Regions from separate parts of the Bacillus sp. LQ01 genome, predicted to be linked through region 1. Evidence: predicted binding sites of a transcription regulator. Region 1 holds the regulator's gene; each other region holds the start of a gene.
What was found. The regulator LexA, encoded in region 1, represses DNA repair genes until DNA is damaged. The targets are predictions, from matches to a motif close to CGAACATATGTTCG.

Region 1 (3,173 bases):
TTTAATTTTGCATTATCTTGCTTTTTTAAAGCTTTTAATTTCGTCGGTGTAACATCTGTACCTTCTTCGTTAACAACTTTAATACCTTTAAGTTCGTTTAACATATTTTGACGAAATCCTTTTAAATATTGTTCACGTAGCGATTGACGCTCACGTTGCTCTTCTTCAGTTAAACCTTCAGCTTTTGCTTTTTTCGCTAAGAAGTTAATGCGTTCAACGAGTTCGTGATTAATCATCTCGAATCCCCCTTCTAATCAAAACTGATTATTATCATACAATAGTTACTCTTCTTTATCAAGCAATTGCTTCGTATACTCTACATATCTACGATGTACAGTCGCCTTTGAAACATTATGACCAAATCCACGTAATGTTGCTGCAATTTCTTCAAACGTGAGTTCACTTTTTCGCAAACGTACAATTTCCTCAATTGGCACTTCTTTTTTCTCTCTTCCTACACTTAAATGACGATTTTTTAAATTTTTTTCTGGACGATAACCTTTTTCTACTGCACGTTGCATACCTCGTTTAATTTTCATATTATGAATCTTTCTTTGATATTCTTCAACAATACCAATAATATCTAATACCATCGAATCAGAATCCGACAATTGTAATTCACCGTTATGTGTATGCGTATATACTTTTATGCCTTCTTTATGTAAACAATGCATTAACGCGATCTTCGCATTTCCTCTACCAAGACGCGTTTCATCTTGTATAAGTAACACATCAATTTGTTCGTCTCGAATTGTATCCAACACCTCTAATATACCGTCACGTTCAATTGTATATCCACTAGCCTGCTCTTCAATCACCTTAGTAACATTCATTTGATAGCGCTCAGCTAAATGCAATAATTCATCTTTTTGACGTAATAATGATGTTTCTTGCGCTTCTTTCGTTGTACTCACACGTGCATAAATAATTGCATTCATTTTGAACCCCTCTTTCTCCCTATTATTTCCCTATAGTGTAACATAAATCCGCCATTTGTTCGAACTTATGTTTGTAGAATGTTTTTTCACATGTTATACTTATTAATAAGAAAAATGAAAGAAAACGAGGTGTTAGAAAACATGGAAAAGTTAACGAAACGCCAGCAAGACATTCTCGACTTTATTAAGCTAAAAGTACAAGAAAAAGGATATCCACCTTCCGTACGTGAAATTGGTCAAGCAGTCGGCCTCGCTTCTAGTTCTACAGTGCACGGACATTTATCACGATTAGAAGAAAAAGGATACATTCGACGCGATCCAACAAAACCACGTGCCATTGAAATTTTAGGTGAAGACCGAATGGATACGGAAACACAATCTGTTATTCAAGTTCCAATTGTCGGAAAAGTTACTGCTGGTTTACCAATTACAGCGGTCGAAAGCGTAGAGGAACATTTCCCACTTCCAGCTAGTATTGTTGCTGGAGCAGACCAAGTGTTCATGTTACGTATTTCTGGAGATAGTATGATTGAAGCTGGTATTTTCGATGGAGATTTAGTTGTTGTTCGCCAACAACAGTCTGCATATAATGGTGAAATTGTAGTCGCTTTAACAGAAGATAATGAAGCAACTGTTAAACGTTTCTATAAAGAAAAAGACCATTTCCGTTTACAACCAGAAAATTCTTCATTAGAACCTATCATTTTAAAACAAGTGTCAGTTATCGGGAAAGTAATTGGCGTATATCGTGATTTACATTAAAAAATAATAAAAAGAAGATAATTACCTTATTTATATACGGTAATTATCTTCTTTTTTGTATTTTGATAGATTTCCATGCATTCTATTTCTTATTAACGAGTTTTAATCGTCACATCTCCAGCAGCCGTTTTACCACTAATCTTTTTACTACCATTTCCAATTGTTACGTTTTTATTTTCTTCATTAAAAATTGTTACATCTCCGGCAGCACTTTGCCCAGTAATTACCGCATCTTGTGGTTTTTCCGATAAAGTAATATCTATATCTCCCGCAGTTGAACTTGCTTCTAGATTATACTTAGAATCATGATCTTGAATATTTATTTCCCCACTTGTTGTTTTTGCGGTCACTTTCCCTAATACCTTCTTAAAATTCACCTCACCAGCTTTTGTCGATCCCTCCACATTCTTAGCCGTTATTTGTTTCAACTCTACTTCTCCAGCAAGTGTTCTAACACTTACGCTATCACTTTTCACATCACTTATTTCGATTTGTCCAGCAGATGAATTTACTTTTACATCTTGGTAAGAGCGTTCGGGCACAAGGAGAGTCAATTTAGACGTTTGAAACCTAAAATCGTAAAAAGAAAAATCAAATGAAGCACCTTTTTCTCTTTCCCCAATAACTTTTAATGTGTCACCATCTTCTGCGATACGAATCTCTTGTTTACGTACATCTCCTGATTGCTTGATATAAAAAGAAGAGTCAGGAGATTTTTGGACAATAATATCCCCGGCATCTAACTTAACTTCTATATTTTTTAATGTTTCGTTTTTAATTACATTTTCTTTATCGCCTTTTTTAGCAGTTTGTACTACTTTTTCATATGTTTGGGAAATTCCTATTACTCCAATAATGATACAAGCAATAGCGATTAAAAATAGTTTTTTCATCATTTACTCTCCTTTTATCATTTTGAAGTTCCATATTACATATCGTACACACAATCTCTTAAACCACTTTGTACTATAAAAAGCGATAATACATAACAATAAACCTACTCCAACAAACGTTATACTAACGAAAAGATCCAACCATATAAAAGTACCCATAAATACTTTTCCAATAACGAAAAATGGTGTTACTACACTAGCAATACCACCGATCCAAAAAGAAAATATAAAAGCAATAATTGCGACTAACGGTCCTAACACAATAATAAAATTAAACAAACTAAGTCCAATCGCTGCCATAACAGCTCTTGTCACATTTGAAGTCGATGGATTTTTTTTCATTTCATCGAAGCGATACATCGCAAGTAATTCTTTCGCTATTACTTTCGGAGAACCAAGGCCTTGTATTATTTCTGATTCAGTTTTCCCCTCTTCTAGTCCAAACTGAAAGTGCTCTTCATAATCCAATAAAATATCTTGCCTCTCTTCCTCTGGTAACTTTCTAAGATAACTTGATAATTCTTTAAGAAACCCTTCTTTACTCATCCCATTCCACCCCTTCAATAATTTCTTGTACCCC
Region 2 (3,173 bases), on a different contig from region 1:
ACAAAGACTACAAGATACGACAGGTAAATGGAAACAACAAGTAGTCAATGATTTATTGAAAGATGCTGATATTAAAGTGAATAATAAAGAATTTAAAGATACATTTAAATTTCTAGAAAAGAAATAATGACTGTAATCATAATTAGAAAAGGGAACTCATATAGAGTTCCCTTTTCTAATTAGTGTGTGAGTTATAAATAGATAGTAAGACAATACAATATTACATTTAAATATTAAGAATTACAATGGAAAATTATGGATTATAATTTTTTCAACGAAAGTGGATATTCTACGGTTTTCATTATGCAAGTTTATTACATATATTTACTCTTTAATAATGGATATCGAACATAATTTAAAAAATAATACATATAATGTCTTTGAATAAATATTTAACATGGATAATTAGTAAAAAGCTGAGCATTCGATTGGAAAGGATGTTCTTTTTCATATGAAAATTTTAGGATAAAGAATGAATCGTTTTAAACGCGTCATTTACCACATCAATAAATTAAGGTGGTGGAGAATATATGAAAGTAATCTTTCAAGGAGAGGGCGGCGCGAAAATTTTTGAGTCATATGATGAAAATGTAAGTGATTTATTAGCTATATTAAAAGAAACGAAAGGGATTAAAATCGGGATGGTTGAGTATAAAGTGTTAAAGTACGAACTTAATTATTTTCGTCATCCGAAAAAAGCGGATACAGAGAGAGAGTTACATATAATAGTACAACCTAAGTATATGTAATAAAATATAATAATAAAAATCATTGATTCAGTTTTGTAAAGTTCCATAGAGTATGTAAGAAAAGAGAGTGTTGTAAATGCTCTCTTTTCTTATGCTTTGTGAGTTCGTTCATCATAGTATATGTTTTCAGTTATAGATGGTTAATAAACGATAAAAATTTAAAACTTTTTCGTTTAGGCAGGGATTTTATATTTAAATAAATAAATATACTATGAAGTATTTTTTATACGAATACTGGAGGAGTATAAAATGAGTTTAGCAAGTTACACAGGCTGTAATGTAGAAATTCCGTTAACGGATCCGGATTCTAATAATCTAATTGTTTTTGGACCGTGTTTTTCAGATGAAAGTATGCTTGAAATTGTACAAGATTATCAATTCCAAACAAATTACACATATGAGGTTTCAACTAGTTGGGGAATTGAACTTGTCGAGTGGCAAAATGTAAAGGAAAAAAAGAAGCGAAAGAAAAACTTTTAACTTTATGGAAGGTTATTTGGAAGATAGAGACTATTTCGAATTATTTAGTTGTTGGGTTGGTGATGAAGATAAGGAACGAGTAGGGGAATTGAACTTAAAAATAAATCATTTTAATATAGATGAATTATGTATTCCAGAAAGAACATTAGTTAGGATAGAAAAATAAGCTTTGAAATATTTTTTAGAAAAAGGCGATTTCACTTTGGGTGAAGTCGCCTTTTAGTTGTTATATGCATGTTATATAAGAAATGAGAAATTTATTTGATAAAGGAAAAAAGTATGGAGATAAATAAAATTATGTTTTTTGTTAAGAAATAATAAGTATGGCTCTTCTCAAAAGAACGTAAGTTCGTGTATAATAGGAACGAATGTTCTTTTAAGAAGTAACCTAATTATAGTTTAGAAGTAAATCCGAGTTTAGTGAGTATTAAAAATAACTAAGGGATAGTATGGCTAAATAAATGTATAAATGATCAAGGAGATAAAAAATGAACGATGTAAAGATACAAAAAGAAGAAAGAGAGTGGGTTCCGTTTACAGTAATGTCCGAACAACTTTTAAATATGAGAAAGATTATTGGAGAGAAATTAAAAGTACAAAAACCGCTTTTAACAAATGAAGCAAAAGAGAGAATTTCTGATAAATTATTAACGTCATTACTGTCTGAGAAAGAAATATTGGTAACATATTTTGAAGATGGTTACATACTAACAAGCTACATGACTGTTGTACATATCAATCCGGTAAAACAAATTGTAATTTGTACAGACGCCTTTTATAAAACTTACGTATTTAACGCTATGGATATTATTGAAATAACGTAAAAGAAGCTGAATATTAAATGGCAGCTTCTTTTATTTCTGATTTATGAGACAAATAATACAAGAAAAAGCAGCTAGCTTCGTGCTAGCTGCTGAGCCCCAGGGAAAGGGAGAAAAAGATAGGGTACTCCAAAATCAACAAGAGCTGTCAAACAGCCTGATTATAGTATAGACAAATTAAAATTTTCTATACAGAAAGTTGAACATAAGATTAGGCTGTACCCACTTGGTTTTGATCTGCAAGGTCAGAATCAAATGTATTGGTCGCGCTAACACCGTTAAAAGTATTAACAACAAAACCAACGTTTGATGCGCCGGAACCATTATAAGCTTTCGTATTTTCTTTCGGAGATACGTTGTAGAAATCACCTAAGTTAAATGATCCATTGCTATTTTGTACAACTAAATTTCCTACAACTGATGGCATAATTTTCACCTGCTTTATAATAAGTTGTTAACATTACTATATGGAGTTATAGTCCAGATGGTTCATACAATAAAAATTGTGGAATAGTAAAACGTTTGGAGCGTGGATTTCAATAAAAGTGTGTTAAAATTAATATAATAAAGTTGAGTAATTTTTTTAAAAAATTTGTATAATTGATATATATGAAAATAAAGGAGGCAAAATGTAATGAAAGATATTATGAAAAAAGTTGATTTAACAGATGCCAAATCAAGTAATCTTGTTGCATTAATTTATAGTAATGAAGTTATATTAGTTGAAGACGCATTTTGTCCAAATGAAATAAAATTAAAGTTTAATGAAATTGCAATTTTATCTGCAATTAAAACAGCTCATATTGCGAAAGTGTCTATTAGGAAAGAACTTGAAGCGCTTTTTCATGACACGGGTGTTATATTAGTGAAACAAAATGTTGATTATGGCAGTAGCCAATCTATTACCATGCATTTTGAGCAATTTAAAAAATTGCAAGATGAGATTGAACATTTAAATAAAAGTATGTAATAAAGCAGCTAAATAAAGGTTCTATCATAAAGGTGGAATGTGTTGTGTTGAAAAAGTGGTTTAAAAATTATTTGGGTGAATCGCATTGTAAACATAAATATATTTTTATTAAGATGCAGGATAATGAGGATTTTAAAAAAGGTATATTAGGTG
Region 3 (3,173 bases), on a different contig from region 1:
CTTATGAAAGATATGGAAACTTTAATAAATACATCTCCGTATGTCGTATCTACCATTTCCTCTTTCATATAAGCAATGATACAGTAGGGATAGTATTTAGAGTAAAGGGGTAAAGTGTAGAATGGATTTTCAGACAATCAAAGAGTATTTTTCACCAGAAAATATGGATCATATTGTTGAGAGTTATAAAGCGTTCGGACCACTTCTTGGTATTGGTTTACCGATGATAGAGGCGTTGATTCCAGCATTACCGCTTATTGTATTTGTACTGGCGAATGCTGTTGCATTTGGCTTTTGGCTCGGTTTTCTTTATTCATGGCTTGGATCAGTAATGGGTGCATTACTTGTCTTTTTCATCATCCGCCATTTTGGTCGCAGTCGTTTCTTTTCGTTTGTAAATAAGCATGAGAGAGTACGAAAAGCAATGGGGTGGATTGAAAGGAAAGGATTCGCACCGATTTTTGTTATATTTTGTTTTCCGTTTACACCGTCAGCGCTAATAAATGTTGTCGCTGGTTTATCCCGAATTAGTGTAAAACAGTTTGGTCTAGCGTTAGCATTCGGAAAACTTGTGATGATTTTTATTTTAACGTATATCGGTCATGATTTAATGTCATTTATTCATAATCCAGTGAAATCAGTTATTGTAGCGATTGGTATTTTTATTTTATGGTATGTCGGTAAGAAAATCGAAGTAAAGTTAGAACTACATTAAGAATAGTCTTCTTTGTAAAGGAAAGCTTCAGTATTAAAGGATAAGGGGAGAAGCAGATGAAGAAAACTTTGAAAAAAGAAGGCATAGAGTGGATACGAACAATTTTAATTGGTGTATTATTAGCTGTATTTTTTCGAACGTTTTTCTTTTCAACGTATGTTGTAGAGGGGAAGTCAATGATGCCGACATTGCAGGATGGCAATATGCTAGTTGTAAATAAGGTGAGTTATCAAGTTGGTGACTTGAACAGATTTGACGTTGTGGTATTTCATGCGAATAAAAAAGAGGACTATGTAAAGCGGGTTATCGGTTTACCTGGAGATCATATTGAATATAAGCAGGATAAGTTATATATAAACGGTCAATTTATTGATGAGCCGTATTTAGAGAAGTATAAGAAAGAGATAAATGGAAGGCAACTAACAGGCGACTTTACATTAGAAGAGTTAACGAAAGAAAAGCTGGTGCCACCCGGGTTTATTTTTGTAGTAGGTGATAACCGGCTCGGGAGCTGGGATAGTAGACACTTTGGCTTTGTAAAAGCTGATACAGTTGTCGGTAAAGTTGATTTGCGATATTGGCCAATTCAAGAGGTGCAAACGAATTTTTCAAAAGGTTGATATAATGAAGTAGAAGTATAGAAAAGACAAACAACTCAGTTTGTCTTTTTTCGTGTACTATAATACAATTATAGTAGCAAACTAACGTTCGTTATGTAAGTGAAAGGTGGGGTTACATGTCACTTCGATTTGTGATTGGTAGAGCGGGAAGTGGAAAAAGTACACTTTGTTTACGCGAAGTGCAAGAAGAGTTAAAACAACGCCCGAGAGGGAAAACAATATTATATCTTGTGCCAGAACAGATGACATTCCAGACGCAGCAGGCGTTAATTGGAAGTGAGGATGTAAGAGGTTCTATTCGGGCACAAGTTTTTAGTTTTTCACGATTAGCGTGGAAGGTACTACAAGAAGTTGGCGGAGCGAGTCGTCTTCATATTGATGAAGCGGGTGTACATATGTTACTCCGTAAAATTGTAGAGTCTCGTAAAGATGGATTATCGGTGTTCCAAAAAGCAGCGGAGCAAAACGGTTTCTTTGAACATCTTGGCAGTATGATTGCAGAGTTTAAACGTTACAATGTAACGCCATCTAACGTATATGAAATGTGGCAACAATTGGATGCGCATAGTAGCAGTGCCGAACAAAAGTTACTAGCGAATAAAGTGTATGATTTACAGTTACTATACGATGATTTTGAACGTGCTTTAATTGGAAAATATTTAGATTCAGAAGACTACCTACAATTGCTAGTGGAAAAGCTTCCGCAGTCTGAATATGTAAATGGTGCGGAAATTTATATAGATGGATTTCATTCACTCTCCCCGCAAGAGTTAGAGATTGTAAGACAGCTTATGATTTGCGGAGCGAGAGTTACGATCACGTTAACGATAGATGAAAAAGCGTTAGCACAGCCAGTAAATGAACTCGATTTATTTTATGAAACGACGTTAACGTATGAAAAAATCAAACAAGTAGCGCGTGAAGAGAAAATAGAAATTGAAAAAACAATTCCACTTATGGAACAGCCGCGTTTTCATTCTCCCGCATTAGCGCATTTAGAAGCTCATTATGAAGCGCGTCCGAATGAAAAATTTAACGGTGAAGCGAGTGTAACGATTAGCACAGCTGCGAATTTACGAGCGGAGGTAGAAGGTGTTGCTCGTGAAATTCGTAAACTTGTTGCGAATGAAAAATATCGTTACCGAGATATTGCAGTGCTTCTTCGTAATGGGGAAAGTTATTACGATGTGATGCGCACGTTATTTACAGATTACAATATCCCGCACTTCATCGATGAAAAGCGCCCGATGTCACACCACCCATTAGTAGAATGTATTCGTTCTGCACTCGAGATTATTAGTGGGAATTGGCGTTATGATGCGGTGTTCCGCTGCGTGAAAACAGAGCTTTTATATCCATTAGACGTAAGAAAAGAAACGATGCGTGAAGAAATGGATGAATTTGAAAATTACTGTTTAGCGTACGGTGTACAAGGAAAGAGGTGGACTTCAGAGGATCCATGGATGTATCGCCGTTATCGTTCTCTTGATGATACGAACGGGATGATTACAGACAGTGAACGTGAAATGGAAGAGAAAATAAATAGGTTACGTGACGTTGTAAGAACACCTGTTATTCGCATGCAAAAAAGGTTAAAGCGTGCAGGAACAGTTATGCAAATGTGTGAAGCAGTTTACTTATTTCTAGAAGAGCTGGATGTTCCGAAAAAACTAGAAGAATTACGTATACGTGCAGAAGAAAGTGGAGATTTCTTATTTGCGACAGATCATGAACAAGTATGGGAAGAAGTAATGAGCCTTCTTGATACGTTTGTAGAGATGCTTGGTGAAGAGAAAATGTCTCTTTCTATGTTTACGGACGTTATGTCGACAGGTCTT
Region 4 (3,173 bases), 690 kb from region 1:
GGGTATTTTGGTGTTTCAGAGGAAGGGATATTACAAATTTTCAAAGGTGTGCCAAAAAATGATAATGCGATCCATTCTTTCTTTCAAATTGATATGAAAAAGCTTGAGAGCTATGAACGTGCGAAATTGAAACGTGGCATTCGTATTAAATCAAAAGAAGGTTTTGTGAAGACGATTGAAAAAATGAAGCAATACGCAGTTCAAAGTAAGAAAAAAAGCAGCTCATGGTGAGCTGCTTTTTTTCTTATTTATTTTTAGCTAAAATTTCTTTTGCGATTTCATCAATTAGCATATCTTTTCCGATTGGATTGAATGCTTTCGTATTGAAGACTTCATTTGATACTTCATATACGTGATTATTTTTAACTGCTTTATTGTCTTTCCAAACGGCACTGTTTTTGTAGTCTTCGTAAACTTTATCAGCTTCGCCGCCGAAGTTTACAATAAACATTTGGTCAGGCTGGAATGCAACTAGACCTTCTAGTGATACTTGCGCCATCGTTTGTTTTAAATCCGTACCTTTTGTTGCTGGAAGTTTTAAGTCATTAAAGATGATGTCACCGTATCCGAAGCTACCGTATACACGGAAGTTTTGTGGTGTAACTGCAACGAACATAAAGTTCTCATCTTTTGTTTTCTCTTTAATTTTTTTAGATAAAGAGTCTGCTTTCTTATCGTAGTCTGCAATCCATTTGTCTGCTTTCTTCTCTTCGTCAAATAGCTTACCTACTTCTTTAAACTTACCACGCCAGTCTTCTAAGTTTGTTTCTAGAACAACTGTAGGTGCAACCTTTTCTAGTTGATCATAAATTTTTAATTGACGGTTGTTTAAAATAATTAAGTCTGGTTTTAAAGCAGTAACAGCTTCTAAATCAACTTTAGGTGCCCAGTACCAACCTACTGCTTTTACTCCATCTAACTTGTCTGTTAAGTGATTTTGGATTTTATCTTTATATGTATTTGCTGTACCAACAGGTTTATGTCCAAGAAGTAATAGTTCTTCTGTTGATCCAGATAAGTCAACAATTCTCTTTGGATTTACTGGAATTGTAGCTTCACCTTTAGCATGTTTTACAACTTTTGTTTTCGGTTGTTCTTTTGCTTTCGATTCTTCTTTTTGAGAAGAACAGCCAACGATAGAAAGAACAACAAGCATAATAGTAAATAAAATAAATAGCTTACGTTTCATCCTGATGTAACCCCTTTAATTAGTATTGATAATCATTATCGACTTCTGTATATTAAGGTGCTTTAACCTTTCTGTCAATGGAAAATAACAGAAGTTTCAAGTGGAGAACATTTGTTGGGGCAGTCTCGCTTTTCTATCATTAAATATGTTAAAATGGAATACATGATTTAAGAGGGAGAGATCGTATTTTGTTTGAATATGTTACAGGTTACGTGGAGTATGTAGGGCCGGAATATGTCGTAATTGATCATAATGGAATTGGTTATCAAATTTTCACACCAAATCCGTATGTATTTCAAAGAAGTAAGCAAGAAATCCGTGTCTATACATATCATTATGTGAGAGAAGATATTATGGCACTTTACGGTTTTAAAACACGTGAAGAGCGTTTATTATTTACAAAGTTGTTAGGCGTGTCTGGCATTGGGCCAAAAGGCGCTCTTGCAATTTTAGCTTCTGGTCAAACAGGACAGGTCGTTCAAGCGATTGAGCATGAAGATGAGAAGTTTTTAGTGAAATTCCCAGGCGTCGGAAAGAAAACAGCACGCCAAATGATTTTAGATTTAAAAGGAAAACTAGCAGATGTCGTACCAGATGCATTTGTTGATTTATTCTCAGACACAGAACGTTTTGATGAGAATAAAGGTTCATCAGCTGAGCTTGATGAGGCACTGGAAGCTCTGCGCGCACTTGGATACGCAGAACGCGAAGTTTCTCGTGTTGTACCAGAGTTATTAAAAGAAGCATTAACGACGGATCAGTATATTAAAAAGGCACTTAGTCTTTTACTAAATGGTAAGAGGTGAGTATAATGGACGAACGTCTCCTTTCAGGGGAATCTGCATATGAAGATGCGGATTTAGAATATTCATTACGGCCACAGACGCTCCGTCAGTATATTGGCCAAGATAAAGCGAAACATAATTTAGAAGTATTTATTGAAGCGGCGAAAATGCGTGAAGAAACGTTAGATCACGTGCTTTTATATGGACCACCAGGTCTTGGTAAAACGACGCTTGCGAATATTATTGCCAATGAGATGGGCGTTAATGTTAGAACAACTTCAGGTCCCGCAATTGAAAGACCAGGAGATTTAGCTGCTGTATTAACAGCGCTTCAGCCAGGTGATGTATTATTTATTGATGAAATTCATCGTTTGCATAGATCAATTGAAGAAGTATTGTATCCTGCGATGGAAGACTTTTGCCTTGATATTGTAATTGGAAAAGGGCCTTCAGCACGTTCTGTACGCCTAGATTTACCGCCATTTACATTAGTTGGAGCAACGACACGTGCTGGAGCATTATCGGCACCGCTTCGTGACCGCTTCGGTGTACTTTCAAGGTTAGAGTACTACACAGTAGATCAGCTTTCTGCGATTGTTGAACGTACAGCAGAAGTATTTGAAGTTGAAATCGATTCGTTAGCTGCATTAGAAATTGCAAGACGTGCTCGTGGTACACCTCGTATTGCGAATCGTCTTTTAAGACGTGTACGTGATTTCGCACAAGTTCGTGGTAATGGAACGGTTACGATGGAAATTACACAAATGGCATTAGAGCTACTGCAAGTAGATAAATTAGGTCTAGATCATATTGATCATAAATTACTGCTTGGTATTATTGAGAAATTCCGTGGCGGTCCAGTTGGATTAGAAACGGTTTCAGCAACAATTGGAGAAGAATCTCATACGATTGAAGATGTGTATGAGCCGTATTTATTACAAATTGGCTTTTTACAACGAACGCCGAGGGGCCGAATTGTAACGCCGCTTGCGTATGAACATTTCGGAATGGAGATACCAAAAGTATGACGGAGATGCCAAAGCTGCTTATTACAGCCGGGATCTTACTCATCGTTGTTGGATTAGCTTGGAAGTTCATTGGAAGGCTTCCAGGCGATATTTTTGTGAAAAAAGGAAACGTTACCTTTTATTTTCCTATCATTACATGTATTGTGTTAAGTATTGTATTATCTTTTATTA

Region 2: a site for LexA is predicted at 1,568-1,581, ahead of AC22L0_RS07510 (YolD-like family protein). Genes of this name have one in related genera too.
Region 3: a site for LexA is predicted at 1,413-1,426, ahead of addB (helicase-exonuclease AddAB subunit AddB). Genes of this name have one in related genera too.
Region 4: a site for LexA is predicted at 1,294-1,307, ahead of ruvA (Holliday junction DNA helicase RuvA). Genes of this name have one in related genera too.

Annotation. Positions count from the first base shown of each region.
Region 1 covers NZ_JBYEZL010000002.1:1,132,196-1,135,368, reverse strand. Annotated here, with positions in the region: gene AC22L0_RS18305 (DUF896 domain-containing protein) at 1-236, opposite strand, end outside; gene AC22L0_RS18300 (YneB family resolvase-like protein) at 282-938, opposite strand; gene lexA (transcriptional repressor LexA) at 1,080-1,700, shown strand; gene AC22L0_RS18290 (DUF4097 family beta strand repeat-containing protein) at 1,793-2,596, opposite strand; gene AC22L0_RS18285 (DUF1700 domain-containing protein) at 2,597-3,139, opposite strand; gene AC22L0_RS18280 (PadR family transcriptional regulator) at 3,132-3,173, opposite strand, start outside.
Region 2 covers NZ_JBYEZL010000001.1:1,417,131-1,420,303, forward strand. Annotated here, with positions in the region: gene AC22L0_RS07490 (peptidylprolyl isomerase PrsA) at 1-127, shown strand, start outside; gene AC22L0_RS07495 (hypothetical protein) at 531-749, shown strand; gene AC22L0_RS07500 (KH domain-containing protein) at 999-1,229, shown strand; gene AC22L0_RS07505 (hypothetical protein) at 1,234-1,395, shown strand; gene AC22L0_RS07510 (YolD-like family protein) at 1,718-2,053, shown strand; gene gerPF (spore germination protein GerPF) at 2,262-2,477, opposite strand; gene AC22L0_RS07520 (hypothetical protein) at 2,685-3,020, shown strand; gene AC22L0_RS07525 (hypothetical protein) at 3,065-3,173, shown strand, end outside.
Region 3 covers NZ_JBYEZL010000001.1:392,959-396,131, forward strand. Annotated here, with positions in the region: gene AC22L0_RS02160 (TVP38/TMEM64 family protein) at 122-715, shown strand; gene lepB (signal peptidase I) at 772-1,335, shown strand; gene addB (helicase-exonuclease AddAB subunit AddB) at 1,452-3,173, shown strand, end outside.
Region 4 covers NZ_JBYEZL010000002.1:439,342-442,514, forward strand. Annotated here, with positions in the region: gene AC22L0_RS14625 (BofC C-terminal domain-containing protein) at 1-231, shown strand, start outside; gene AC22L0_RS14630 (iron-hydroxamate ABC transporter substrate-binding protein) at 245-1,189, opposite strand; gene ruvA (Holliday junction DNA helicase RuvA) at 1,378-1,995, shown strand; gene ruvB (Holliday junction branch migration DNA helicase RuvB) at 2,001-3,002, shown strand; gene AC22L0_RS14645 (DUF2905 domain-containing protein) at 2,999-3,173, shown strand, end outside.